DNA from 2 places in the Natranaerovirga pectinivora genome. Region 1 is predicted to be linked to the other one. Evidence: predicted binding sites of a transcription regulator. Region 1 holds the regulator's gene; the other holds the start of a gene.
The links. The regulator NrdR, encoded in region 1, represses ribonucleotide reductase genes. The targets are predictions, from matches to a motif close to CACAANATNTTGTG.
Positions count from the first base shown of each region.

Region 2: nrdJ (ribonucleoside-triphosphate reductase, adenosylcobalamin-dependent) is a predicted target of NrdR. The motif match lies at 4,301-4,314, and genes of this name have one in related genera.

Region 1 is NZ_SMAL01000001.1:163,045-169,555, reverse strand. Features, by position in the region: gene lepA (translation elongation factor 4) at 1-83, opposite strand, end outside; gene spoIIP (stage II sporulation protein P) at 299-1,561, opposite strand; gene EDC18_RS00810 (stage II sporulation protein P) at 1,676-2,926, opposite strand; gene gpr (GPR endopeptidase) at 3,227-4,240, opposite strand; gene rpsT (30S ribosomal protein S20) at 4,455-4,718, shown strand; gene nrdR (transcriptional regulator NrdR) at 4,940-5,398, opposite strand; gene EDC18_RS00790 (YlmC/YmxH family sporulation protein) at 5,462-5,725, opposite strand; gene sigG (RNA polymerase sporulation sigma factor SigG) at 5,862-6,511, opposite strand, start outside.
Region 2 is NZ_SMAL01000008.1:42,405-48,915, forward strand. Features, by position in the region: gene EDC18_RS11165 (hypothetical protein) at 1-18, opposite strand, end outside; gene EDC18_RS11170 (C40 family peptidase) at 174-1,274, opposite strand; gene EDC18_RS11175 (KamA family radical SAM protein) at 1,743-2,840, shown strand; gene EDC18_RS11180 (2-hydroxyacid dehydrogenase) at 3,041-4,075, shown strand; gene nrdJ (ribonucleoside-triphosphate reductase, adenosylcobalamin-dependent) at 4,361-6,511, shown strand, end outside.

The sequences.
Region 1 (6,511 bases):
CGATCTGCTAAAGTTGATTTACCATGATCTATATGTGCTATTATACAAAAATTTCTAATATTTTCTTGTCCATTCTTTGCCATTAGAAATTTGACCTCCTTGAGTGTATATACTGATGGTTATTATAGCATAGAGTTTTTTCACACACAATATATTTAATATAAGAAAGTAACTTCATCACATATAAAACCATTTTTTGTTACTTTTATGGAAATAATTTTTCATATAATAAAAAGTAATATAATCATCATTATTAGATTATATTACTTTTATTATTATTTCTTTAATTATTTATTAATTATTTACCTAAAAAAACTTCATATATAACTTGAGCCAGTGGTGGCATTGCATTTCTTGCCTCTTTAACTGTATTGTTCTGAGCTCCTACCTCTATAAGGAGTGCTTTTGGACTAAGATGCATATTGTATCTATAACCTTTAATATATATTTTTCTTGTAAAACCTGGAAATAGCTCAGCTGCTTTTAATTGCATTTGCAAACTTAAAGCCATATTGTCATTGACATAAGGATTTGGAAAATAGGCATTGTCGACCATTTTCCCATTAACCAATGTTCTACTAATCCCATTAAAAAACATAATTTTTGCTGTTGGTTTACCATCAATCTCTGTAACAAGACGCACATGTTCTGGAACACCGTCTCTATGTAAATCTATAACCACTTCTATGGAAGGGTTTTCTGCTAATATTTTTGACACAGGCTCTGTTGCAAGTGCATATGCCCTACTTCTATCTAACCTACCATCTATTACATCATAGACCCCTGTATGATGAATGACGTTTACACCATACTCTTCTTCTAAAATCTCTTTTAATAATGCACCTAATCCTACAACAGTATCATCCACTACACCTTTTCTACTATCTACAAATGCTTCTTGAGAATGGGCATGGTAAATTAAGACTTTGGGTTCATCACTTTTTAAATCAACCGTCATATCTTTTCCTAGCCATTTTTTAACATTAAAATCATTTTCCGCCATTCTAATGGTATTATCTACAGTATAAAAATTGTTAATTAAAAAATTAAAATCTTGTAATTGATCTAATGTGTATATATAAGATTGAGGCAATTGCTGATCAATGGGTTGATCACTGTAACTCACATCTTCCTCTAATTCAGCAAAATCCATATCTTTTTCTCCCTCATCCTCCTGGAGCCATAATTCAATATTAGGGTACAATTCTGCAACGGTATGGTAAGTAGGAGAGTCTTCTTTTAGAACATAATCTATTAAGGGAATATATGCAGAAAAAAATGTTTTAAAATAGCTTGTCTCATATCCTCTTAATTGTTCCTTTTTTTCTAATGAAGCTTGATTATTAAATGTGTAACTTAACAATGGTACTGATTTCATCAGTATCTGCTCACTAAAATAATCCGTAGTACCTTTAAATATTTCAGTTGTTATACCTTTTAAACTATCTGGAAAATAGATGTCATAACTTTTGTAAATAATATTAAATGTAAGTACTAACATTATTAATACTACTATAATATTGGTTACCTTGCTACTTTGTATTGTTTTCCTTCTTTCCATTAAGTTTCACAACCTTTATCTTATAAGTTTTTTCCTTATATCATACTATTACCTTTTTTTAAGATTTATGAGTGTAAAATCGATTCATTGGTCTCATTCTGTTCTTATTCCTATTTAATGGCCTATAAACACCTCATATAGTATTTGTGCTAAAGGTGCCATAGCATTTTTCGCTTCTTCCACTGTATTGGTTTGGGCGCCAACTTCAATTAATAATGACCTTGGTTTTAAGTGAAGATTAAACCTTTCGCCTCTAAGGTAGATTCTTCTTGTAAAACCTGGAAAAATTTCAGCTGCCTTTAGTTGCATTTGTAATGTTAAGGCCATATTCTCATTAACATAAGGATTTGGAATATAACCATTTTCAACCATTCTTCCATTTACTAAGGTTTTACTAATGCCATTAAAAAACATTATTCTTGCTGTTTGTTTGCCATTAATTTCTGTAACAAAATGAAGGTGATCTGGCACCCCATCTCTATGTAAATCAATTACAATTTCTATGGATGGATTCTCTTCTAATATTCTAGATATTGGTCCAACTGCATTGGCATAAGCTCTATCCCTTACTGGATAATCATATACGCCTGTGTGGTGAATAACATTAATTTCATAGTCATTTTTTAAAATCTCAGCCAGTTCTACCCCCAGTCCAACAACGGTGTCCTCAACAAACCCTTTTCTGCTATCAATAAATGCCTCTTGTGAATGGGTGTGATAAATCAACACTTTAGGTTCCTCTTTTGAAAAATCTACTGTTATATCATTACTTAACCATTTTTCAATATTAAAATCATTAGGTGACACCCTTATGCTATTATCCACTGTGTACATATTATTCATTAAAAAATTAAAGTCTTTTAACTGTTCTAATGTATAGGCATATGATTTCACAATATGGTTTTCAATTGGTTTTTCTATATGATTACTTTCCTCCTCTAATTCAGCTATATCAATGTTCTTATTCCCTTCATCTTCTTGTTGCCATTGTTCAATGCTTGGGTATACTTCAGCAACAGTATAATATTGTAATGACTCTTCTTTTAACACATAATCTATTAAAGGAATATGCCCTGAGAAAAATCGCTTAAAATAACTTGTCTCATATCCTAGCAGTTTTTCTTGTTTTACTAAATCAGAGTGATTATTAAATGTATAACTCAATAAGGGTACAGATTTGACAAAGATTTGTTCACTTAAATAATTACTTGAACTTTTTCTTATCTGGGCACCAATTGTTTTAAAGCTATCTGGTACAAATATCTCATAACCTTTATAGAGTATATTACTGAACAAAATAATCATTACTAACACCAATAGGACATTGATTTTTTTAATGCTTTGGATAGATCTTCTTCTCTCCATATTCACACACCTTCATTCGTTGGTTATAGCTTCTATATACATAATATTCTAGTCCTTCTTTTATTATGACTAATTAAGATAAGCGACTAAATTAATTCATTATCTAGTTTTTTTGCAGAACAAAGTGACTTCATCACTCTAAAAAACATTTGCTAACTTCTTATCTGAAGTCACCTTTGTTCTTGCGCATCAAGCTTTTTCTAACTTTGTTAGAAAAATGCAGCGCATTTAATCAACTTTTTACTTTATAGGAAATAGAACTTTCCTATAAAGCAAAAAAGAATCTCTATAGAGAGATTCTCAATTCAATGCACTAGTTATTTCTTTGTAATCTATTTCTGGATGTAATGCTATATTAATTGCTCCTGCAATAATAAAGCTAATTCTTTTTACAACTGCATCAATATCTTTTGGTGTAACAAACATATTCCCCATATAAGGATTTAAAACTTCTTGTATTAACTGATATTTCTCCTCACTAGTAAACTCTTTTAAGGAACCTAGTATACTATCATTATTTGTATGTTGTGTCATTACATCTATTAGGTTGTCCATCGTGTCGTTTACTATAGTTGCTGCATCAACTACTGTAGGAACACCTATGGCTAATACTGGTATTCCTAAACTTTCTTCTGTAATGGCTTTTCTTTTATTACCAACCCCTGAACCAGGATGAATTCCTGTATCAGACACCTGTATTGTAGAATTGACCCTGCTTGTTCTTCTAGAAGCTAAGGCATCAACCGCTATAATTAAATCTGGTTTAACTTCATCTACAATACCTTTTACTATTTCATAAGTTTCCATTCCTGTTTGACCCATTACACCAGGAGATATGGCACTTACTCTTCCTAGTGCTTCTAAATATTCAGCGTCTTTTATTTGTTCAAATAAATGTCTAGTAACAAGCAAATTTGATACAACCTTAGGTCCTAAAGAATCTGGTGTAACCCAATTGTTTCCTAATCCTACAACTAGAATCAGAGGATTTGTATTATCTTTGTTTTTTACCAAACTACTGATTTGTTTAGCCAGTTCTTTCATTAATAACTCATGAACTTCACTGTCATTTTCTTTCATCAATTCACATTCCATAGTGATATAGTTACCAATAGGCTTATTCATCACTTTTGAACCCTGATCATCTTTAATATTTACTTTTGTGGTCTTTAAATGTATGGATTCATTAAAGTCTTCGTCTACTTCTACGCCTCGAATCTCTATATCCTCATCTTTATGAACCAACTCTCTAGCCTCTATGGCTAAGTCTGTTCTGATTTCATACTTTAGTTCTTCTAATTTTTTTTCTTTCATTGAATTATATCACTCCTTTTTAGTATAAGGATGGTTATTTTTGAAATAATAAGTTATTATTAGGATTAACTCTCTATTTTCAATTGTATTTTTCCCTATTTTTTATAAGTTATGTATTGACACAATGGAAAGATTAAATTAGAATATAATAGTATGTTTACATTGTGCAATAGTCCGTGTCTAATTACAAAATGAAAATTTGGAGGTGTACCGTTTGGCTAATATTAAATCAGCTAAAAAAAGAATAAAAGTTATTGCAACTAAAACTTTAAGAAATAAAATGATTAAGTCTAAAGTTAAGTCAAGTATTAAAAAAGTTGTAGCTGCTATTGAAGCTAATGATAAAGCTTTAGCAAAAGAGCAATTACAATTAGCTATTAAAGAAATTGATAAAGCTACTACAAAAGGCATTTATCATAAAAATACAGCTGCTAGAAAAGTTTCAAGATTAACTAAAAACGTTAATTCTATAGCTTAATTGCAATAAAATAATACTTATATATAACTATTATTACTATGAAAATGTCATTTACAAACTTGGGATCAAGGATTTGTAAATGACATTTTCAATTTTTAGAACAAGTGCCTTGGGCACTTAAAAAACATTTGCTAACTTCTTATCTAAAGTCACCTTTGTTCTTGCGCATCAAGCTTTTTCTAACTTTTAAAGAAATAAAAAGAAATGTTTTCACATTCCTTTTATTTTGTTTCATTTAATATTTTTTTAAGTTCATCCATAAAAGTATTTACATCCTTGAACTCTCTATAGACAGATGCAAACCTAACATAAGCAACTTCATCAATATTCTTAAGCTTTTCCATAAGAAGTTCACCAATTTCTTTACTTTCTATTTCTTTTTGCATCGAATTGTGAACTATATTTTCAATGTCATCTACTACGCTTTCAATTTCTTTCATAGAGACTGGTCTTTTGTGACAAGATCTAACTACACCAGCCATAAGTTTTTCTCTATTAAAAGTCTCTCTTTTTTTATCTTTTTTTATGACAACCAACGGGATTGTTTCTACTTTTTCATATGTAGTAAATCGCTTATCGCATTTTTCACATTGTCGACGTCTTCTAATGGAATTATTGTCTTCAGCAGGCCTTGAATCTATTACTTTTGTATTGTCATTATTACAATAATGGCATTTCATCCCTTGTTCCTCCATTGCTTTTTCTTTCAATTATATTTAAAATATTAGTATTGGTCAAGGGTACTAATAATCACTTTTAATCAGAGCCTTTTCTTCATCTATATCCACCAATATAATATCTTCACCTATTTGCTTAATTTGATCCCAAGAAATTTGATATTCTTTATCTCTTCCAAACATTCCAAATACTTTTGCTGGTCCAGGCACTATAAGTTTTTTCAATTTTCCATCTTTTAGATCCACTTCTATATCCACTATAAATCCTAATCTTTTACAATCTTTAGAATTAATGACCTCTTTTTGTTTCATATCATATATTCTAACCATTTCCAAACCCCCTTTATGAAAATACTAAATGTCCAAAAAACTCCTTAAATTTAAGGAAGGAAATTCTGCTCTCGAAAGAACAAAATTTCCTTTATACATAAATATTTCTCTTATTGTAATCAAGTAATCGTTTTACTTAATGTAAATATTTTTTCATGTTTTTCAATGCAGATTTTTCTAATCTTGAGACTTGTGCCTGAGATATATCTATCTCATTTGCCACCTCCATTTGAGTTTTTCCATCAAAAAATCTTAGTTTTAATATATGATATTCCCTTTTTGATAATTTATTCATAGCTTCTTTTAAAGAAATAGATTCCACCCAAGATTCCTCTTTATTTTTTTTATCACTTACCTGATCCATTATATACAAGGAGTCTCCCCCATCACTATATACTGGCTCGTATAAAGAAACTGGATCTTGTATGGCGTCTAATGCAAAAACAACTTCTTCTTTACTAATGCCAAGTTCTTGAGATATTTCACTTACTGTTGGTTCTTTTGATTTTTCTCTAATTAATCTTTCTTTTATTTGCAAAGCTTTATAAGCTGTATCCCTTAAAGACCTACTTACTCGAATTGAATTATTATCTCGCAAATACCTTCTTATTTCCCCTATAATCATTGGTACTGCATAGGTTGAGAATTTTACATTATGGGAAATATCAAAGTTATCAATCGCCTTTATTAATCCAATACAACCTACTTGAAATAGATCGTCAACGTATTCATTGCTGTTATGAAACCTTTGAATGACACTTAGAACTAACCTTAAATTCCCTCTAA
Region 2 (6,511 bases), on a different contig from region 1:
ATTTCTTTGTATACCCATATGGAAAACCTCCTAATAAAACCTTTAAGTTAGATTTTTTGCTATATAAGTTTCAATATAGTATTTCCTTAACTTTATTTTATTATTATAGGACCATAAGATATAAAGACAAAAAAATGGGCATTGCTTAAAACTTGCAATACCCATTTTTATATTTAATTTATAATTCTTGCTGCACCAATATAAGGTGTCCCATAATCTATATTAGATATGATAATTCCAGTTCTTCTATTGCTTGCATGTATAATTTGTCCATTTCCAATAAATAAAGCCACATGTGAAATACTATTATTATTTCCATAGAAAACTAAATCTCCAGGTAATAGTTCATTTCTATTAATTCTTACCCCATCATTTATTTGAGTACGAGACGTACGACTTATATTAAATCCAAATCTTCCTAGAATTTGTTGTGTAAATCCAGAACAATCTATCCCATCTGTTAAAGAATTACCGCCCCAACTATAAGGATTTCCTAAAAATTGTCTTGCATAATCAACAACTTCTTGCCTAATTCTATCTACATTTTCAAAGCTTTCTATTTCTCTAATTGTTGTAAAGTCTTTAGATACATACCCTGTTCTTCCATCAGTTTGTACGATTTCTACCCATTCCTCTAAAACTCTAACAACTTTTAATTGATTGAATCTATATGTTTTACCAATTATACTTGAATTCGTATTTGGTTCTTGTCTTACATTAAGTACATTTACATCCACTACTGCAATAAGTTCTTTAACTTGATTTTGTTCAGAAAGAACTGTTTTATCCTCTGCAAATCTTATAAAATCTCCGTGTACAAATCCTTCAATGTTATTTGGTCCTGTTACAAGGTACCATTCACCACTTTGACTTACTACACCAAGCTTTTCTCCTCTTCTCAATTGAGTAATACGTGTCCCATTTACAGACGGTGTAGATCTTACATTTAATATGTCTGTATCAACAATTGCTTGTCTTTGTAATTGAACAATACTTTCTTCTTGAACAGGCACTTCTATGATACTTACAAAATCAGAGTGTAAAAACACTTCTTGGTTGTTTAGATTTACTTTAAGCCATTCATTAGATGAGTCAATAACCTCTACTTCTTGGCCTCTTCTAAGTTGAGAAGTAACACTAAAATGTGTACCTGGACCTGATCTAACATTTAAAATATTTGTATTTACTACACCTTTTTCTGCTCCATATATATTACTTGTTAATAATAATGAACCTATTAAACCAAATGTGACTTTCCTAAGATGCTTTTTCATTTTCTGCCTCCTACTATAGAGATAATATATGATTATAATATATTACGAATTTATTAACTAAATGTTACACCCATATTATACAAATATTATTAGAAAATGTCAATAAAAAAGATTAAAAGACAAATTTCCATTTTTTACAATTAATAAAACCCTTATTCTATGACCATAAAACTATAGTTCTAATGGCTTACTAAATAGTGTTAATGGCTTATTACAAAGTTATTACAAAGTAGTGCCTATCTCGCTAAATATTTTTTCTTGCTAAATGTTTTCCCTATTAAGCTTTTTATCTTTTATGTCTAATTTTATAATATAAACTCTTAATACGTGACTTTTTATCTAATTTTCACCATTTTTTTAGCCTGTGTATATTTAAAACAATTTGAGAAGAAACTGACTTTATGTTATAATATTAATCGGCGACTATTTTTATATAGTACATTTTTACTAAATGAGGAGGGGCGAATTTTGAATTGGAAAAAAGCTTTAAGAGAAAATGCAACAACTGTTGAGGATTTAAAAAAATATTTTACACTTACACCTGAGGAAGAAGAAAAGCTTGGCCACTTAATCGATTCCTATCCAATGTCAACAACAAAATATTACTTATCTCTTATCAATACTGAAGATCCTATGGATCCAATAAAAAAAATGTCTATACCATCTGTAACTGAGTTCGACGTTGCAGGCCTTGAGGATACAAGTGGTGAACAACAAAACACTAAAATGCAAGGTTTACAACACAAATATAAACCTACTGTATTATTGCTGTCTACAACAACTTGTGCAATGTACTGTAGACATTGTTTTAGAAAAAGACTAGTTGGTTTAAATAGTAGCGAAACGCTGAGAATGTTTGACGAAGCCGTTAACTATATAAAAGAGCATAAAGAAGTTAGTAATGTACTAATTTCTGGGGGCGACTCTTTCTTACTAGACACTGATATTATAGAAAAATTACTGAAACAATTATGTGAAATTGAACACCTTGACTTTATTCGTTTTGGTACAAGAACCCCTGTTGTATTTCCACAAAGAATATTCACTGACGATAAACTTTTATCAGTTTTAAATAAATATAACAAAGAAAAACGTATCTACGTTGTTACTCAGTTTAATCATCCTAACGAAATCACTGATGAAGCCAAAAAAGCAATTGCCGAGTTGCAAAATCAAAATATTGTTGTTGGGAATCAAACTGTTCTTCTAAAAGATGTTAATGACAATCCAGATACATTAGTTGATTTAATGAGATCTCTTACTCAAATAGGTGTAGTGCCTTATTATGTCTTCCAATGCAGACCAGTAAAAGGTGTTGCTAGTAGCTTCCAAATATCCATAAAGGATGGCATAAAAATTGTTGAAGAAGCCAAATCTAAATTGAATGGACATGCTAAAAGGTTTCGTTATGCTTTGTCCCATGTACGAGGAAAAATAGAAATACTAGGTCAATTAAATGAAAGTGATGTACTTTTTAAGTATCATCAAGCAAAAGATATCAATGATACGGGTCGTATTTTCTCAAAACCACTAACAGATGAATGTTGGTTGTTTGATCTTGAATAAAACCTTTACTTGTAGAGAAGCTAATCCTTCTCTACTTTTTTTGTTTTTTAATTAAAGGAATAAAGGTTGTCTTTTTTATTAATAATATACTAGTTGAATAATTAAAAAGTATTGACAAAGATCTGTGACCCATTATATAATTAACTTATATTGATAATGAATTTCATTATTGATATAAGCATCCTTTAGGAGGTGGTTTCTTGAAGGTTGCATTCTTTGATACAAAACCTTATGACCAACAAATATTTGAAGCTATGAATAAAGAGTATAATTTAGAATTTACTTTTTATGAGTCAAGATTGACTGCTCGTAGTGTTTTATTAGCAAAAGGTTTTGATGTTGTTTGTGTCTTCGTACGTGATGAGGTAACTAAAATCGTTATTGATCAGTTGGCAGAATATGGTGTTAAAATGATTGCACTAAGATGTGCTGGTTATAATAACATTGATTTTGCAGCACTTAATAACAGATTAAAAGTTGTTAATGTACCTGCTTATTCACCATATGCTGTTGCAGAATTTACTGTAGGAATGATGTTAACCCTTAACAGAAAAATTCACAAAGCTTACAATAGAACAAGAGATATGAACTTCTCTCTTAATGGGCTTCTAGGCTTTGATATGCATAATAAAACAGTGGGAATAATTGGTACAGGTAAAATCGCTAAAGTGTTAATCCAAATTTTAAAAGGTTTTGGTTGTCAGGTTATAGCTTATGATATTGTTGAAGATGAAAAAAGCGCAGCAAGTTTAGGCTACCAATACACAACTTTAGATGAACTCTATAAAAAAAGTGATATTATATCTCTTCACTGCCCTCTAACAAAAGAAACAGAGTATCTCATTAATGAAGATACAATATCAAAAATGAAAGATGGCGTTATGATTATTAATACCGGCAGAGGTAAACTCATACACACTATAGATCTTATTGAAGCCTTAAAAGAAAAAAAGGTTGGATCTGCAGGACTAGATGTTTACGAAGAGGAAGAAGAATATTTCTATGAAGATTATTCTGAAAGAGTCATAACAGATGATGTTTTAACACGGTTATTAGGTTTTCCTAATGTACTAATAACATCCCATCAAGCATTCTTTACAAAAGATGCCTTGTTAAACATTACTACAACCACATTAGATAGTATTAATCAATTAAAAAATAACAAAACGCTAATTAACGAAATAACTTTAAAATGTGATACTACAGGATGTTCTGTTAAAAACACAAACAGTTAATGAATACATTCTGTTTAAATATCAACCTCCCAAGTATATAAAGTGTCAAAAAAAAGATGGCTTGCCATCTTTTTTTATGTTTATTTACAGATATAACACCTGTCCTTTTCTCTATTTCATATAGCCATTCTTAATAAATCTCTCACTTTCAGCAAATACTACATCTTTATATGGCAATATGCTCAAATTATAATAATTATTTATTGACACTGGTTTTTATTGTGGTACAATATATAGTGTATTGTTTCGCATTAACAACCATATAATGTATAAGAGGTGTTCTCTATGATTCAAATTATAAAAAGAAATGGCAATATTACAAATTTTAATAGCAATAAAATCATCACCGCTATCGAGCTTTCTATGGCAGAAACTAAGGATGGTATTGACTCTGCTCTTGCAAAAATGATTTGCTCTCAGATTGAAGAAACATTAGAAAATCATACTCAAGCAATTTCTGTAGAACTAATCCAAGACTTAGTTGAAAAGCATTTAATGGACTCCCCTAGAAAAGATGCAGCAAAACGCTTTATCTTATATCGATATGAAAGAGATAAAACTAGAGATACAAGAACAAAACGTATTGATGGTAGATTGCTTAGTGATGAATTTATAAGCAAATATAAACATAGATCTAATCCTATGAAACAACTCGGTAACTTCGTTTACTATAGAACCTATTCAAGATGGCTACCAAAAGAAAACCGAAGAGAATATTGGTGGGAAACGGTTAGACGAGCTGTTGAATACAATTGTAGTTTGGTACCTACAACAAAATCTGAAGCAGAAAAATTATACGATAACATATTCAATCTCCGTCAATTTCTATCTGGAAGAACATTTTGGGTAGGCGGTACAGATGTAGCTAAAAATTACCCAATGGCTAACTATAACTGTGCCTTCCAAGTTATTGATAACTTTGGTGCTTTTAAAGATTTATTTTACTTACTAATGATCGGATCTGGCGTTGGTGTAAGAATTCTTAAATCTGATATTGAAAAGCTACCAAAGATTAGAACCAATTTTGACATAATTAATGAAGATTATACCCCTGTTCCTAAGGACAAAAGAGAAGACAGTACAAGTTTAACTTTTAGCCATAATAATACTGCATTAATAACAATTGGTGATAGTAAAGAAGGCTGGGTTCAATCTCTTGACTATTATTTCAAACTTATTTATAGCAATGAATATAGGCACATTAATACAATAATTATAAATTACAACCATGTACGACCAAAAGGCGAAAGACTTAAAACCTTTGGGGGAACAGCAAGTGGCCATACAAGTTTAAAAAATATGTTTATTAAAATAACCAGTATTATTAAAAAACGTGGATTGGTTGCTAGTAAAACTTATATAAAATTAAAGCCAATAGATTGCTTAGATTTTTCAAATATTATTGGCGAAAATGTTGTTGTTGGTGGTGTACGAAGAACTGCTGAAATAGTATTAGTAGATGCTGATGATAAAGAATCCATAGAAGCTAAAAGCAATTTATACAAACAAATTGATGGGCAGTGGATTGTAGATAATGAAATCATTCATAGACAAATGAGTAATAATTCTATTTATTACAAGTCCAGACCATCTAGAGAACAACTTCACTGGCAACTAGAACAAATGCGATATTCTGGTGAACCAGGATGGGTAAATGAAGTTGCTGGATCTAAACGCAGACCGAATATGAATGGTGTGAATCCTTGTGGAGAAATCCTACTAGATTCAAAAGGATTATGCAATCTGACCACTATCAATGTGGCATCCTTTATAACTGAAGATGGGACCCTTAATAAAAAAGAATTACTTGAAGCCCAAAAGTTATCAGCAAGGGCTGGTTATAGAATGACTTGCGTTGATTTAGAAATTCCTGAATGGGATTATGTACAAAATAGAGACAAACTTATTGGATGCTCCTTAACAGGTTGGCAAGATTTGGTAAATGCCCTTTCTCTAGACAAAGAGGCTCAAGGGTCACTCTTATCAGAATTAAGAACCATTGCTCAAAAAGAAGCAAAAGAATATGCAGAAGAGATTGGTCAAAACCCACCCCTATTGGTTACTACAGTCAAACCTGAAGGAACTCTTAGCCAACTACCAACTGTCTCTAGTGGTGTTCATTATTCTCATTCACCCTACTATATAAGACGTGTCCGCATTAATGCCAATGATCCTCTTGTAAAAGTATGTGAAGAATTAGAATACCCTATTTTCCCTGAAGTAGGTCAAGAATTAGAGACTTGCTCTACAAAAGTTATTGAGTTTCCTGTTAAAGCACCTAATGGTACGACTAAATACGATGTTTCTGCCCTTGAACAATTAGAAAATTATAAACTGTTTATGGAAAACTATGTAGATCATAATTGTTCCATAACAATCCATGTTCGTGAACATGAATGGGAAGCCGTAGAAGAATGGGTATGGCATAACTGGGAT